4 regions of the Caldalkalibacillus horti genome follow, and region 1 is predicted to be linked to each of the others. Evidence: riboswitches for the same ligand, from Rfam matches in the RefSeq annotation. Region 1 holds a riboswitch; each other region holds the start of a gene.

Region 1 (4,192 bases):
GATTAAGAAATGAGCTTGAAGCGCAAGTATATTGAAGAGATTGATCTGGTTCGTGGCTTAGCGATATTAGGTGTTCTTTTCGTTCATGCAACGTCCTTTCCGATGGTAGAATTGGCGGAGCATTCTAGAGCGTACCCCCTCTACCTCATCCTAAATAAGTTTGGGAAGCTGGGAACGCCTACGTTTATTTTTCTAAGCAGCCTTGTTCTCTTTTATACGTATTATCATCGGACGCTCAACAGAGAGCGCCTGCAGCATTTCTATTCACAGCGGCTGAGCTTTATTATTGTCCCTTATTTGCTGTGGTCGGTTGCGTTTTACATGCTTCGTTTAACAGGTGGTTTTGAAAACATGGACGGGGTGCAGAACTTCGATTGGTCTCGCTTTTTGGGGCATGATCTATTATGGGGGAAAGCACACGCTCATTTGTACTTTGTTATTATTAGCATTCAATTTTATATTATATTCCCATTACTATTACTGCTGCTACAAAAGCAAAAAGGCTTGGTTAAGTGGATTTTCTTAATCGGCTTTTTAGGGCAATGGGGCTTCTTCTTCTATAACAACCTAGCTGAGGTTAAAGTGACATACAAAGGCAGTATAGCGTTATCCTATCTGAGTTATTATACGCTCGGTGCTTTTGTTGGGGTTTACTATGAATCGGTGACAGCGTGGTTAAAGAAGAAGGCTAAGCTAATGGTTCCTATTGTGACCCTTGCTTGGCTAGCTAGCGGAGCGTTTCATGCTTATATCCACTATCCGGCGTATAAGTACGGAGATTGGTTTAATTCACGATGGTATGAGTTTGGCTGGAATATGTACACACTGATTTCGGTCCTGATGCTCTATTACGTCGCTTTGTGGTTTATTCATAAAGCTCCAAGACTATGGAGAAGTGTATTGGCTAAGCTAGGCCTAGTTTCCTTTGGAATCTATCTGATCCATCCGATGGTCTTATACTTCTGGAGAAAATATGTAGAAGCGTCTGAAATACCGATTGTGTTTCATCTACAAATCTTGGGTGCCTGGTCGGCTGCATTATTTGTTTCCTGGCTCATCGTCTATCTCGTTCAACTGACTCCTCTTTCTTGGATTATCTTTGGACAGGCGAAGGGTAAAAAGAAGACGGTAGCGAACCAGACCCCGGAGGCTCCAAAAAATTAATAGACAAAAAGCGTTCCTAACGATTAAGTAGTTAGGAACGCTTTATTTTTGACGTTCAAGTTCATTGATTTCATTTAACAAAATATCAAGCTCTTGGCTAATTTCTACGATATCTGGATGAGAAAAGTCCTGATAGACCTTCACCTTCTCATGGAGGACATATCTCTTAATCTCAACTTCTGCATACAAGCTGTCTAGTTTATGAACCAAAAGTATCCCCCCATTCAGTCGTACCGTTATTGTACTATACTTTTCATCAGGTTCAAACCAAATTGGCTAAACATTTTAGAAAAAATATCCTCTTTACCTAAAATTCCTCTGTTGTCAGTCCTCAAGAATAATACGTTGACAGCTAACCTAAAATAAGATAGGATATGTCGTGACACGGATACTCTTATCCTGAGTTAGTGTGAGGGACAGGCCCAATGACACTCGGCAACCTTCTCTACCAGTATACGTTAAAAAAGCGAATTTCATGCTTTTAGAGGCAAAGCAAATTTTTAAGGCGAATCAGTATCACTTAGCTGCCAGATGAAATCTAATTTGCTTTCCAAACAACGATACGAAAGAAGAAAGGTGCTAACCTGCAGGAATGCACATTTTTGAAGCAACGTGCATTTTCTGAAAGATAAGAGGTAAAAGGACGTTTGTAACCACACAGGCTACGCCTTTTCCTCAAGGAAAGGTGTTTTTTCATTTCCTTGAAAAAGCTGCAGTCTTTACAGATGAGAAATGAGTATCGGTTAAGCTTAGCTTCAGATAAATACAACTGGTTAGTGAAAGGGAGGAATGCAAGAAATGACCTTAAAGAAAGGCCATCGTTTATTTACTTCAGAATCTGTAACAGAGGGACATCCAGATAAAATGTGTGATCAGATCTCGGATGTGATTTTAGACGCTATTCTTGAAAAAGATCCAAACGCTCGTGTAGCGTGTGAGGTCTCTGTGAGTACAGGATTGGTTCTAGTTGCAGGTGAGATTACAACAGAATGTTATGTAGATATTCCAAAGCTGGTTCGTCAAACGATTAAAGAAATTGGATATACAAGAGCGAAGTATGGCTTTGATGCTGAAACCTGCTCTGTACTTACTGCGATCAATGAGCAGTCTCCAGATATTGCTCAAGGGGTGAATCAAGCTCTTGAAGCACGTGAAGGTAGTATGACAGATAAAGAAATCGAAGCTATCGGTGCTGGAGATCAGGGACTTATGTTTGGCTTTGCTTGTAAAGAAACACCTGAGCTTATGCCATTACCTATTTCTCTTTCTCATAAGCTAGCTCGCCGTCTTAGTGAAGTGAGAAAGGATGAAACGATTGATTATCTTCGTCCAGATGCAAAAACTCAAGTAACGGTTGAATATGATGATCAAAATCAGCCTGTACGTATAGATACGATCGTTATTTCTACACAGCATCATCCAGAGGCTAGCCAAGAGCAAATCAAAAAGGACTTAATGGAAAAAGTAATCATTCCTACCGTTCCAGCAGAGTGGTTGGACGGGAATACGAAATATTTTATTAACCCTACTGGCCGCTTTGTTATTGGTGGACCTCAAGGAGATGCAGGTCTAACTGGCCGTAAAATTATTGTAGACACGTACGGTGGATATGCTCGTCATGGAGGCGGAGCATTTTCCGGTAAGGATCCAACGAAAGTGGACCGCTCTGCCGCTTATGCTGCTCGTTACGTAGCGAAAAACATCGTAGCTGCTGATTTAGCCGATAAGGTTGAAGTACAGGTGGCGTATGCGATTGGAGTGGCACAGCCTGTTTCTATCGCTGTCGATACGTTTGGTACAGGGAAGCTCTCCGATGATGAGCTTGCTGAGATCGTGCGTAAGACATTCGACCTACGCCCTGCAGGTATTATTAAGGAGCTAGATTTGCGTCGTCCAATCTATCGCCAAACGGCTGCTTACGGACACTTTGGCCGTACAGACTTAAATGTCCCTTGGGAAAATACAGATAAAGTGCAAGCACTTCAAGCATTAGCTCAAAAATAACAAAAATTGCAGAACATAGGAGGTGTAATGTTCAGTATTGAAGACATGCACCTTCTCATTTAATATCTATCTAGTTCTCCTATCTCAAAAGATGGGAAAAACTAGATAGATTTTTTTATAAATCATCCTTTATTTCTAATTTGAATTGAAATGAATTGTAAAAAAATATGACGAATTTCGACAAAAATTCCTTACAATTTTAAAAAAGTACGCTATAATTAGTCTAAAACTATATAATATTCAAAAAATATTTTCGTAATTTAACGATTTTTACCTTGCGCAACGTATGGGTTATTAGGTATAGTAAAAATGTCACGATAAATCAAAAATATCATTTATGCAGGTAATTTTATGAAGTATACTGTAAGAGAGTAATGGATGGATTCACACCATAGTCCCGCTGCTAGAAAAACACAGCATGTTATAGGCATAAAGTCACTGAATGAAGATGGGGGCTCTCATCGGATGAAAGCGAAGGGAGGTAAACGTATGTCTACCAACGTTTCAATAATTGATGGTGTGATTGAAAAAACACTGGACTCTATGGAACAGTGTAAAAATCAAATCTTTGAAATCGCTGAGCAGTCAAGGCGCGAAATGCAGGATCTGCTTTATGAAATTGAAACGATCAAGCGTGATGTCCTGCAGGTTATCAAAACCAGTGACAGGCTTGATAAACAGATGCGTATTGCTCGACTTAAGCTTTCAGAGGTCAGTAAAAACTTTCGAATCTACAAAGAAGAAGACATTCGCAAGGCGTATGAAAACGCAAGTAACATTCAGCTTGAGCGTTCCATTCTGCAGGAAAAGGAAAACCAGCTACGTGAAAAAAGAGATGAGCTTCAATTTCGTTTGAGAAGTGTACAAGATACCGTTCAGCGAGCAGAAAGTATTCTCACTCAGATCAGCGTGGTGATTAACTACTTCTCCTATGATATTAAGCAGATGGCCGATCTGCTAGAGGATGCCCAGCAGCATCAGCAAATGGGCTTACAAATCATACAAGCTCAGGAGGAGGAGCGCA
Region 2 (4,192 bases), on a different contig from region 1:
TCCTTGCTCTTCTAATAATGGAGCAACCACTTCTTCTAAAATTTCAGCATGTGGAACAGCTGTAGCTCCAACCTTAAGCACCTGAGTTTCTGTTTCATTCGTGTTCTCCTCCGTACCTTCTGACGGAGTTTCTCCTTGATTCTGCTCCTCATTTGGTGCTGATTCCTCACCTTGACCACAAGCTACTGCAACTAATGAAACAATTAGTAGTAGTGCTAATAATATAAATCCTTTTCTTTTTAACATCTGACCTACTCCTCTTTTATCTGAATTAATTATATTAGAAAAACTTGGCTTATCGCCAAGTTTTGGCAAAAGCCTTAGTTTATCTTATACTATCTACCTTTGAGCTTATAAATTCTGAAAGTATAAAAACCTCATTGCTTGCTTAGCGCTTATCTATCTGCTTGACAATAAGATCTCCTACCGATTGAATGAGCTGCACAAGAATCACAATGATTACGGTAGCTACAAGAGTTATCTCCAAATTATTACCTTGGAACCCATAACGATAAGCGATATACCCTAATCCTCCTGCACCAATGACCCCTGCCATAGCCGTATAGCCTATAAGTGCAATTCCAGTTACCGTAAGACCTGAGACAATAGCAGGCAAGGATTCAGGAAGTAAAACTTTATAAATGATCTTTAGATTGCTAGCACCCATCGCTTTAGCCGCCTCGACAACCCCTTTTGGAATTTCTCGAAGCCCTATCTCCACTAATCGTGCGTAAAAGGGAGCAGAAGAAACAACTAGAGCGGGAATCGCTGCTGATGTCCCAATTCCACTTCCTATAATAATGCGCACATAGGGCATCAGGATAATAATTAGAATAATAAAAGGGATAGATCGTAGGACATTAACCACAAATCCTGCTGATTTATAAAAAATCTGGCTTTCCCAAGGGTTCCCCTTAGCCGTCATATAAAGCAAAATTCCTAAAGGAATACCCAATAGAGCTGTAAAAAGAAGCGATACACCCGTCATATAGAGGGTTTCTACAACTCCTTCCCAAATCGTATCCCAATACACATTCGGTAAAACCTGCTCTAACCAATTCATCATCCTACTAACACTTCCACTTCTACCTGCTGCTCCTGAAGAAATTGAATCGCCCTATTGATCTCAGCCTCAGAACCTGTCAGATGTAAAAACAGCGTACCGTATGAGGAATCCTTCAATTTATTTATCTTTCCTTGAACGACATTCACATCAACATCACAGCTTCTTATTAATTTTGAAAGAATGGGCTGCCCGGAAGTCTGTACTAAGAAGTGACACTGCACAACCTTTCCTTCTGCAATATTCCATTCCGCTTGAGCCTCCAAGGCTTCACTTGATTCAGTAATCTGTTTGACAAAATCCTTTGTGATTTGCTGCTTAGGCTCTTTAAAGACCTGAAGAACCTGACCAAGCTCGACTACCCTTCCCTCCTCCATAACAGCTACACGGTCACATATCTTTTGAATGACATGCATCTCATGAGTAATTAGGATAATCGTTAGCCCTAGCTTCTGGTTAATATCCTTTAGCAATTCAAGAATGGAATCTGTTGTTTTTGGATCCAAGGCGGACGTAGCTTCATCACAAAGTAAAACAGTGGGTTGATTGGCTAGCGCTCTAGCAATCCCTACACGCTGCTTTTGACCTCCACTAAGCTGAGAAGGGTATTGCTGTTCTTTACCCTCTAGGCCAACTAAACGAATAAGCTCGTGCACACGCTCCTGCCTAACCGACTTAGGAACATTAGCAACCTCTAATGGTAATGCGATATTATCAAAAACGGTTCGTGACCAAAGGAGATTAAAATGCTGAAAGATCATCCCTATCTTCTGCCTTTTAACTCGCAGATCTCTAGACGATAAACGACTGATAGGAACTCCATCTATCCAAATTTCTCCCTCTGTCTGACGTTCAAGCTGATTAATCATTCTGATTAATGTGCTTTTCCCTGCCCCGCTGTATCCAATAACGCCAAAAATTTCACCCTTCTCAACGTTAAGGCTTACCTGATCAACAGCCTTAATCTTTTTTTGACCTGATTTAAATAGCTTTGCAACACCTTTAATTTCAATCATTTGTCTCACCTGCTTCCTGTTAAAGAGTATGTCAGATTCATTTCCCTCTCATACTCTGCACTTCGTACAAAGGAGTATGACGCATAGTTAAACTCCTAATGTGTATTATTCTAATTTTTCCAATATGTTTACTAAGGGTATAAACATCAGGAAATCCTAGCAGCTTACCAATTCTATCTTGGTAACTGCCTTATGTGTTTAATCTAAGAAAAGAAAGAATAAAATGAGCATACACCATTACCAATAGCTTCTCTTAGGTTTAAGAAAAAACAAAAAATCCCTCAGCTTCAAAAGCCGAAGGATAAGATTAACGTTCTCATCCACTCATCTTTCGAAGACATCATCTTCGCAGGATTTGGCACCTTTCCGATTCCAGTTGGATCGGCGGTTGCCGGGTTTCATAGGGCCAGTCCCTCCACCACTCTTGATAAGAGTTTTTACGTTCAATTCAATTGTGTATTGATATTACCACAGGAAAGAAAATTTGTAAATATTAAATATCCTGTTTTGCTTGTTGACGATGATCATTGTTAAAAAAATGATCCTGTATATTTTGTTTATTATCGTCTTTTATCCCTTTATCTAGCTCTTTGTTATTAATATTTTTATCAGGTACATTTCGATCAATACCATCATCTGTTATTTTGTCATCTGCGATACCTGTATCATTACCAGGTGGATCATTTGCCGTACCTCTATCCTTATTACGATCATCTCTCACTGTGCCTCTTGAATCTTCATCTTGACCTTGATCGTTGGAGTCTCTGTCATTAGCAAATTTCGTATCGCTGTCCTTTTTCTCGTCTTTATCTTCCTTCGAATCTTTATCCTTCTCTTCTTTGTCTTGATCATCCTTTTTACCGTTTGTCTGTAGATTCTTAGAATCTTTATCAGGACGATCTGTTGCTGTCTCTTTTTCCTCATCCTCGCCTTTGTCAATGTCATCAGGCTTATTGGTAGCTAATTCCTTACTACCTTTGTCATTGTCTTTGTCTTTTCCTTTATCCTTGTCATTATCCTGATTGCCTTGATTAGGACTCGGATTGCTAGGCGCAGGTGGCACAACTGTTGGTGGTTCAACGACCGGTGGCTTTTCCGGTTCAGTAGCATCAACGATGGCTTCCTCTAGTTCTTCCTCTTCCTCTAGAGCCCATTCCACTTCTTCCTCGGACTCTTCTGGCAGAGTTGGCTCTTCTGGCAGATTCCTTCTATATATGTTCTCAAAGAAGCTATTTCCAATAGCCAGTTCGAGACCACCTACTCTCTGAGCAATCTGAGAAATAGCCATCTCCTTGAGTTCACCGATCTCAAGCTCAAGTCCTTGCTCTAGTGCAGCTAAGTATATAACATATCTTGCAGGTGAGATACCATGTTTTAAAGCTTCTTCACGATCGTCGTAGGTGGTAACCATACGATGAATGGATATAGATGGGTCTTCATCCTGCTCTATGATAGTCCCGCCTCTGTTCGAAACGGTTAAGGGTACCTGATTCTCTTCCTGACTTCCTGTTTCATGCTCATGAAAAGCCTGGTCTAGCACCTTATCCTCTAGCCCATCATAAATTTTATCTAGCCCCATATCAAACTGCTTCTGAGTCGATTCACTTAGGAAAGTAGTGGATAATAAAATATCATGATTCCCATTTAAATAACCTAGATTTTTAGCCGCCTTGATAATATCAAATGCTACGTAATCGAGGTGCTTTCCTAGTTCATCATCAAGATAATCTATTAATTTTAACCCTTCCTGATTCCAACCAGTAATGCTCAAAACATTAAAATCACGATCAATACTAATTTCAACACTAGGGTTGATATCCAAGCTTACAAAAGCAATGGCTTCGTCTTCTTGGAATAATGCACCAAAAGCAAAAACAGAGACAAAAACAAAAAGAAATGAGGCCGCTACAATCAAGGGGGCCCTAAAGCTTTTTCTGCTTTTACGTGGTTTTACTTTTTCAACGATATGAACATGGGGTATGGGTACTTCATCACCAACCCGACATCCTTGCTGATTTTGAATATTAACCGCTCTAAATTCGCCTTCATTCGTGAGGACAATAGCTTGTTCATTGTCTATTTCAAGAATGACCCCTTTACTCACTGCTGTCCC
Region 3 (4,192 bases), on a different contig from region 1:
CAGCAAGCTCTTCATTCTTCACGACAATAAGTCCTGATATGACGTCACTATGGCCAGATATAAACTTAGTAGCACTATGGATAACCACATCTACCCCTAACTCCAACGGACGCTGTAGGACTGGTGTTAGAAAGGTATTGTCTACAAAGGTTAAGCAATCATACTTCTTAGCCAGTCGGACAATCGCCTTCAAATCAGTCACTTTAAGCAAAGGGTTAGATGGTGTTTCTATATATAACACCTTGGTGTTGGGCTTTATACTAGCTTCGACTTCGTCTACATTACTCATGTCTACAAAGCTATGCTCAATCCCAAATCGACTAAGGACCTTAGTAATCATTCTGTATGTTCCACCATATACATCATCACAAATTAAGACATGATCGCCTTTAGATAGTAAGAAGAAAGCAGTTGTAATAGCGGCCATACCTGAAGCAAAGGCAAAGCCTCTCGAACCACCTTCTAGCTCAGCTATCGTTTGCTCTAACGCTGCTCTAGTTGGATTACCTGAGCGAGCATAATCATATTCACCAGGCTGCTCCACATCCCATTGATGATAGGTAGAAGCGTGATAGATGGGTACACTGACCGCACCAGTATACTTCTCTATTTTATGATCATTGTGCAGGAGTTTTGTTTGAAAATCATACGTTTGCTTAGCCATGGATGTTAACCCCCTCATTCGTAAGCTCCAAGCTTAAGACCTGTGCTAATGCTTGCTGAATATCTCCTACTAAGTCCTCCACATGCTCTATACCTACGGAAAAGCGTAACAGCTTTTTACAAATTCCATTCTGAATTCTTGTTTCCTCTGGAATGTCTGCATGAGTTTGGGTGAATGGATACGTAATAAAGCTTTCTACACCACCTAAGCTTTCAGCAAAAGTAATCAGCTTGAGACTCCTTAAAAAAGGATCAACCCATTCACTACGCCTTAATCGAAAGGAAAGCATTCCTCCCTGACCAGGGTAGAGAATCTCTTCCACTGCCTCATGCTCACTTAACACTTGGGCTAGCCTCTTGGCGTTTGACGCATGAGCTTCTATTCTAAGGCTTAGCGTCTTCATTCCCTTAATGAGTAGCCAGGAGTCGAAGGGTGAAAGGACGGCACCAATTCCGTTATGATAAAGGGCAAGCTTTTCACAAAGCTCCTTTCCCTTGGCTACGATTAAACCAGCTAACACATCATTATGTCCCCCTAGATATTTCGTTGCACTATGGACAACAATATCCGCTCCTTCCTCAATTGGTCTTTGAAGAAGAGGGGTATAGAATGTATTGTCTACTATAAGTAAAACATCATGTTTCTTTGCTATCTGGCTAACCTCTCCAATATCAACGGTTTGCATTAACGGATTTGTAGGCGTTTCAATGAAAATAGCTTTTGTCTTAGCATTGATCCGACCTTCCAGTTCGGTCACATCTCTAGGGTCTACGTAATGAAACGTTAGTCCCCAATTGCGCCAGCCTTGCTCAAATAAACGGTACGTTCCTCCGTAAAGATCAAGAGAAGCAATAATCTCATCACCTTGCTCAAAAATGGAAAATAATGTGTGGATGGCAGCCATACCAGAGCTACAGGCAAAGCCTTGGTCTCCTGCTTCTAAATTGGCTATTCCTTCTTCTACAATTTGCCTGGTAGGATTACCTGTTCGGACGTAATCATACCCTGAGGATTGCCCAATCCCTTCATGACGATAAGCGGTGGACAAATGGATAGGGGGGTTAACGGCTCCAGTGCGTGGATCTTTACCATTACCTAGCTGGACTAGTTGGGTTCTACATCGATATTCCTCTTGTTTTTTACTCATTTTCAATAGCCTCCTAATTATTAGTCAATCCTTGTAGCTTTGCTTGTAAGAAGGCTTCAAAATATAAAAAGCCTTCTTCCAAAGAAGAAGGCGATGATTCCTAAAGATAAAAAGAGGAGTGTACGGAAGTGACAACTAGAGGAATCCTTTGATTGAACCTCTTTACATTGTCTTTTCTTTCCCTCTTTTATTAAAAATCGCTTCTTCTTATCTATCAAGCATGCACAAAAGGTTTGGTGAGTTGCTGCTATTATTTAAACAACACTACAACCTTTTAAGCTGCTTGCTGGAATTAGCACCTGGTCAACGTATTGACTGGTTGCTGAGGCTTCTACGGGCCAGTCCCTCCACCTCTCTGGATAAGAATGCTTAGAACACATATAGCTTTGCTACATAAACAGGTTCTAAACACTTTCTCATGATTATCAATATGATGCACAATCAAATATATGATAATTTTTAGATTATTCTCATCTTATACTATGTTCATTTGTTTATCAAGGTTATTTTTTCTTTTCTTAGCCTAGCTATGAGTTAAAGGCACCTGCTCCTTTAATCGACGATAGTCCATGGCGGCAATAGTTAAAGAGACAATAATAGCAAATAGGATCATAATACTTGTTAATTTCAGTCTAAAATTTGAGTTCATGTATCATCTCTCCGTTCTACTGCATCTTACTTGGAAACGTTATCAGCCTATATTAATTCTATGTTTTTTTCTTGTGTGAAGCAATTGTCTTTCTTACCCTGAAGACAAAATAAAACCGCCTTTACATGCTACGTAAAGACAGTTAGTTAATAAAGAAGTTAGGTTAAATTAGATTAGCTTAGAAAAAAGAGATAACGGGTTCTCAAGCATCCGTTTCATTTGATTCGTAAACTGTACAGCGGTAACCCCATCTGCTACTCGATGATCAAAGGACATGGAAAAATTCATCATTGAACGAATGACGATCTCTTTATTTCTGACAACTGGCATATCCTCAAGCTGATGAAAAGCCAACAAGGCGACCTCTGGATAATTAATAATAGGGGTAGCAAACATTCCACCTATAGGCCCTACATTGCTTATTGTGATTGTCCCTCCACGCAAATCACTGGCTTGCAGTTGATTATGCTGCGCTCGGTAAGTAAGCTGCTTCATTTGCTCATTAATATCAAAAATACTGAGATTTTCAGCATGGTGTAAGACAGGAACAATTAGTCCTTCGTCTGTATGAACGGCGATCCCAACATTCACATGAGACTCTATGCTAATTTCTCCTTTTTCCTCATTAAGCTTCGCATTAAAGATACGAAATTGGTCTAGACTCATCGCCAGTGCTTTAATAATAAAAGCCATGACTGACAACCGCTCTTGGTTGATATACTCTCCAGCTAGATTAGTAGATGAACCTTGCGTATCCTTATGGTACTGTTCTCTGAGCTCCTGAAGCTGAGTGAAATCTATTCGATCAAAGTGGGTAACATGCGGGATAGTTAGCATGGATTGACTCATTTTATGTGCTATTTGCTTACGCCTACCAGTAAAAGGGATAACTTCAGGCATGCTAGATGAAATGGTAGGTTCGAATGTGGTATCTGCATTTTTCTGTTGATGAGCAATAGTTGTTGTTGCTACTTCCCCAAAAGCTTCACTTTTGCCATGTTCACTAGCATATCTAGCGACATCATCAATGGTAATCCTTCCATATGGACCAGTTCCTTGGAGAGTTTCAATATTAATACCGTAATCTCTGGCCATTTTTCTAGTATATGGGGCCGCCTTTACATTTTTGAGTTGTGAAGGATGCTTGCTATTATCTTCTTTTACTGAAAGGTGTGTTGTCTCTAAAGGGACTTGCACTTCATCTTGAACTTCTGCCTGCACTTTGGCTCGTTCTTCGGCTTGTTCTTGACTGTGCTCCTCAATCTTAATTAAGGTACTTCCTACACGCATGACATCTCCGACTTGTACTAGGATTTCGACTACCTTACCCCCAACAGGAGCAGGTAGCTCTGCACACACCTTATCCGTTTGCACTTCTAGCACAGGCTGATCAGCTTGAATCCTGTCCCCAGGCTGTACTAGAATTCTGACAACCTCTCCTTCTGTCATGCCCTCTCCAATATCATGCAGCTTCATGTCAAACAAGTATATCCCTCCTTTTGATTAGCATCGCTTCACTCTTTCTCTCGTTTAAAACGTCATCACCTTAGCGATGCCCTTTTTAATTCGTTCAACAGAAGGAACATAATCATCCTCTAAAGCAAATAGTGGGACATGTACATCAAAGCCAGTCACACGTTCAATCGGCGCTCTAAGCGAAAATAAAGCTTGGTCATTGATCAAAGATATAATTTCTGCCCCTACTCCACCTGTCCTGTGCCCTTCATGCACG
Region 4 (4,192 bases), on a different contig from region 1:
CAAGAGCCTACCGTCAAACCAATCGCTATTTTCTCTGCTTTTTTCTCAAAATCTCCCTTGGCATCGAAGACTAGATACGTAGCAACCACTAGCTCTGTACTCATCAATTCCCCTCCCACATTAACAAAAAACCGTAAATTAAATTCACGTTTCTAGATAAAATCCATAGGTGATTTACTCTATGACAATGTAAAAAGAATTCATAGCCTCACATCAAAGAAATTAATTCTCATGTTACATGAAAGATTCCTAATTGTTCAACCCTTTTTATCGCTTCTCTTGCTCGATCCTCATCGGTCAATAGGCCTACCCGAACAAAGGCATCACCCTGCTGACCAAAGCCAATTCCCGGTGCAACTACAATATGAGCCTCCTCCAAAAGCAGATCGGCAAAGCTGGCTGACGTAAATCCAGTAGGAACAGGTAACCAAGCGAAAAAGGAGCCCTCTGAAGGAGTTGCCTTCCAGCCCATCTGATCTAGTTGTGCAAAAAAGGAATTGCGCCTGTTTTCGTACGTTTGGACCAGCTGTTCTACACAGCCCTGAGAGTCTAACAGGGCCGTTGCAGCAGCTGCCTGAATTCCTCCAAACAAACTGACAAATTGATGATCCTGTAGCAGATTAATTAAACGGATCATCTCTTTATTTCCTAGGGCAAAGCCCACACGCCAACCGGCCATATTGTAGGTTTTAGATAATGTGTAAATTTCTATACCCACTTCTTTCGCTCCAGGAGTCTGCAAAAAGCTAATGGGCTTCTTCCCATCAAAGCCAATCGCTCCATAAGCAAAGTCATGCACAACAGCAATCGAATGATCATAGGCTAGGTCCACCGTTTCACGGAAAAAATCTGCTGTCGCTACGGATGCCGTTGGATTATTCGGATAATTCAAGAACATAAGCTTAGCTTCATCCAGAGCCTCCTGCCCGATTTCCTTATAATCTGGTAAAAACTGATTTTCAGGTCGAAGTGGCATGTAAGACATCTTGGCCTCAGCTAGTGCTATTCCCGACCAATAATCCGGATAGCCTGGATCTGGAACCAGACACGAATCTCCTGGATTTAATAAACACTGACTAACCTCAATTAATCCAGATTTCCCACCAAATAATATGGCTACCTCCGTTTCAGGATCAATATCGACCTGATATTCTCTACGGTAAAATTCAGCAATAGCCTCCTTCAAAAATGGATAGCCTTGAAAGGGGGAATACTTGTGGTATAGCGGATTTTCTGCTGCTTCCTGTAACGCATTTACTATATGTGAAGGGGTTGGCAGATCCGGATTACCCTGCCCTAAATTAATCACATCACACCCTTGATTGACTTTGTTCTGCACCTTTGCTACTAGGCTAGCAAAGAATTGTGTAGGCAAAGCATCCATACGCTTTGCTGGTTGAATTTGAAAGCTCTTCCTCATTTGCTCACCTCTTTACTTTTCAACTATAGTCATTTTGAGAGAAATGTAAAGCAGAAAATGAAAAAGGAATAATTTTTAAAAAATTCATTGACAGATAACCTAGTCTCCATGTATGATGTTTTACAAAATACAAGTAAATAAATATTGCTATTCTTATCCAGAGAAGGCTGAGGGACTGGCCCGATGACGCCCGGCAACCGACCGTATACCACAACTACCGTGGTGCCACTTGTTGTAGAAAAGAATTGATTTACAAACAAGAGGTTCGTGAATACACACGAATATGGCACGGTGCTACATCCTGCAGGATTATTTAATCCTGAGAGATAAGAGTGCGGAACAGCTCATTAGCGCTTACGCCTCTTCCTCAGGAAGAGGCTTTTTATATGCTCAAATGTTTATATCGCTATTCGTTTTTTGGAAATTTTTCGTTTAGGGGGCTAAAAATATGGCTTATCGTGCATTATCAGAAGAAGAAGCAAAGGAATACGCTCTTGGTATCCCAGGGCTGTTTGAACAAGGAGCACAGCTAACCTCAAGAGAAATTGGAGACGGGAATCTTAATCTTGTTTTTCATCTACAGGATAAAAAGTCAGATCGTTCCGTTATTTTTAAGCAGGCACTACCCTATGCTCGTGTGGTAGGAGAATCCTGGCCGCTTTCCTTAGACAGAGCAAGGATTGAATCCGAAGCACTTCAGCTTCAGCATGAAATTTTACCTGGACTAGTACCAAAGGTATATCATTTCGATAAGGAGCTATCTTTAACGATTATGGAGGATTTGTCCGACCATATTATCCTACGCAAGGGACTCATTGAAGCGAAAACGTATCCGGAATTTGCTAAGCATATCGGACACTTTATCGCCCATACAACATTTTATCAGTCTGACTTTTTCTTAGCGCCAGAAGTAAAAAAGCAAAAGCTAGCCGAGTTTATCAATCCTGACCTGTGTAAAATAACAGAGGATCTTGTGTTCACAGACCCCTACTATAATGCTGAAAAAAATTCCTTTAATCCACTGATTGAGGAACAGGTTAAGGAGCTTTGGGTGAATCAAGAGCTAAAAGGTCAAGTAGCCCAATTAAAATACAAATTTCTAACCGCTACAGAAGCGTTAATTCATGGAGATTTACACACAGGAAGTATTTTTGTGACATCGGCAAGCACTAAAGTCATTGATCCTGAATTTGCTTATTTCGGACCAATAGGATTTGATATCGGCGCTGTCTTTGCTAACTTCGTCCTGAATTTTGCAGCTCAAGAGGTGCGTATTAAAAATGTGGAGCAACGAAATGTCTATCAGCAGTATCTGCTTGAATCTATTCATCAAATTTGGGACGTTTTCGAGCAGCAATTTACCCTGCTTAGCCTATCACAGGCTACTGATCCATCCCTTAGAAACGAGGCATTTGTTCAGCAATTTATTCAACAAGTTAAAGAGGATGCCTTAGGCTTTGCAGGATGTAAGGTTATCCGTAGAGTTGTCGGCTTAGCCCACGTAGCTGACTTAGATACTATAGTGGATGACACGGAAAGAGCTTACGCTGAGAAGCTTTCCTTATACGTAGGACAACAGCTCATTCTTCATCGCCAGAAGTGGGCTAAGGAACAATCGATTTCTGCACCTATACGATCATCATTTCAGCAATGGGAGGAAAAGCAGCATGACACAGCCACTCGCTTCGGTTCAGTGGGATAAAGAGCTAGACCAGCTTATCTTAATTGACCAAACAAGGCTACCAAGACATATTGAGTATCTGTTCATTCGTACCATTGAAGAGTCTTGGGAAGCTATTAAATCCTTACAGGTAAGAGGTGCTCCAGCCATTGGAATGACAGCAGCGTATGGCTTATATCTAGGTATCCGGCACGCACAAAACGCCAGTCGGAGGGAACTAGAACAGCTTATCACTGAGCAGGCAAGCTATTTAGCTAGCTCAAGACCCACCGCTATCAACCTAGTATGGGCACTTGAGCGAATCAAAACGAAAGCCTTTAACCACCCTGAGATTAGTCCTCCAGAACTAATCCAGCTAGTGTTAGAGGAAGCACGTCTTATTCAACAAGAGGATGAAAATGTTTGTCGATCCATCGGTGAACATGCCTTAACCCTCTTTGAGGATGGCATAGGGGTACTTACTCATTGTAATGCTGGTAGCTTAGCCACAGCAAGATATGGAACAGCAACGGCTCCCTTTTATTTAGCTCAGGAAAAGGGCTGGAATATCAAAGTTTATGCTGATGAGACACGCCCCGTTCTGCAAGGATCACGCTTGACTGCTTTTGAACTTCAGCAGGCGGGAATTGACGTTACATTGATATGCGATAATATGGCTGCTAGTGTCATGCAAAAGGGCTGGATTCAAGCCGTAATTGTAGGGACAGATCGTGTAGCAGCCAATGGTGATGTAGCAAATAAAATAGGAACATATGGGTTAGCTGTATTGGCTAAGGCCCACAATATTCCTTTTTATGTTGCTGCACCTCTTTCATCCATTGATCTAAATACAGAGCAAGGAGCAGACATTCCGATTGAGGAGCGTGAAGGAACTGAAATTACTCACATCTCTGAAATCCCTGTTGCTCCAGCGGGCATCCAAACCTTCAACCCAGCCTTTGATGTCACTCCTAGCCATTTGGTGACAGCCATTATAACGGAAAAAGGAATCGTCCGTGGAAACTATAAGCAAGGCTTAGCTGAGCTATTTCAAAACCATAACATTGTAGAGCTTCAGATAAATGAAGCAAAATGATTAATAGCTATGAATT

What was found. A riboswitch is a leader RNA that binds a small molecule or an ion and turns the genes downstream of it on or off. The one in region 1 is predicted to bind S-adenosylmethionine.
Region 2: it holds a riboswitch for S-adenosylmethionine, as region 1 does, so the genes downstream of both, J2S11_RS01705 (methionine ABC transporter ATP-binding protein) here and metK (methionine adenosyltransferase) in region 1, are expected to answer to the same signal.
Region 3: it holds a riboswitch for S-adenosylmethionine, as region 1 does, so the genes downstream of both, J2S11_RS12805 (methionine biosynthesis PLP-dependent protein) here and metK (methionine adenosyltransferase) in region 1, are expected to answer to the same signal.
Region 4: it holds a riboswitch for S-adenosylmethionine, as region 1 does, so the genes downstream of both, mtnK (S-methyl-5-thioribose kinase) here and metK (methionine adenosyltransferase) in region 1, are expected to answer to the same signal.

The regions. Positions count from the first base shown of each region.
Region 1 covers NZ_JAUSTY010000008.1:83,751-87,942, reverse strand. The annotation lists gene J2S11_RS11015 (hypothetical protein) at 1-13, shown strand, start outside; gene J2S11_RS11010 (acyltransferase) at 10-1,164, shown strand; gene J2S11_RS11005 (aspartyl-phosphate phosphatase Spo0E family protein) at 1,207-1,374, opposite strand; SAM riboswitch class I at 1,556-1,799, shown strand; gene metK (methionine adenosyltransferase) at 1,963-3,168, shown strand; gene J2S11_RS10995 (hypothetical protein) at 3,658-4,192, shown strand, end outside.
Region 2 covers NZ_JAUSTY010000001.1:365,126-369,317, forward strand. The annotation lists gene J2S11_RS01695 (MetQ/NlpA family ABC transporter substrate-binding protein) at 1-246, opposite strand, end outside; gene J2S11_RS01700 (methionine ABC transporter permease) at 389-1,066, opposite strand; gene J2S11_RS01705 (methionine ABC transporter ATP-binding protein) at 1,063-2,079, opposite strand; SAM riboswitch class I at 2,401-2,513, opposite strand; gene J2S11_RS01710 (anti-sigma factor domain-containing protein) at 2,573-4,183, opposite strand; gene sigI (RNA polymerase sigma-I factor) at 4,180-4,192, opposite strand, start outside.
Region 3 covers NZ_JAUSTY010000010.1:75,145-79,336, reverse strand. The annotation lists gene metC (cystathionine beta-lyase) at 1-664, opposite strand, end outside; gene J2S11_RS12805 (methionine biosynthesis PLP-dependent protein) at 657-1,811, opposite strand; SAM riboswitch class I at 2,076-2,177, opposite strand; gene J2S11_RS12800 (hypothetical protein) at 2,335-2,460, opposite strand; gene J2S11_RS12795 (dihydrolipoamide acetyltransferase family protein) at 2,629-3,936, opposite strand; gene J2S11_RS12790 (alpha-ketoacid dehydrogenase subunit beta) at 3,991-4,192, opposite strand, start outside.
Region 4 covers NZ_JAUSTY010000009.1:137,451-141,642, reverse strand. The annotation lists gene J2S11_RS12215 (2,3-diketo-5-methylthiopentyl-1-phosphate enolase) at 1-104, opposite strand, end outside; gene J2S11_RS12210 (pyridoxal phosphate-dependent aminotransferase) at 230-1,420, opposite strand; SAM riboswitch class I at 1,571-1,753, shown strand; gene mtnK (S-methyl-5-thioribose kinase) at 1,869-3,122, shown strand; gene mtnA (S-methyl-5-thioribose-1-phosphate isomerase) at 3,088-4,176, shown strand.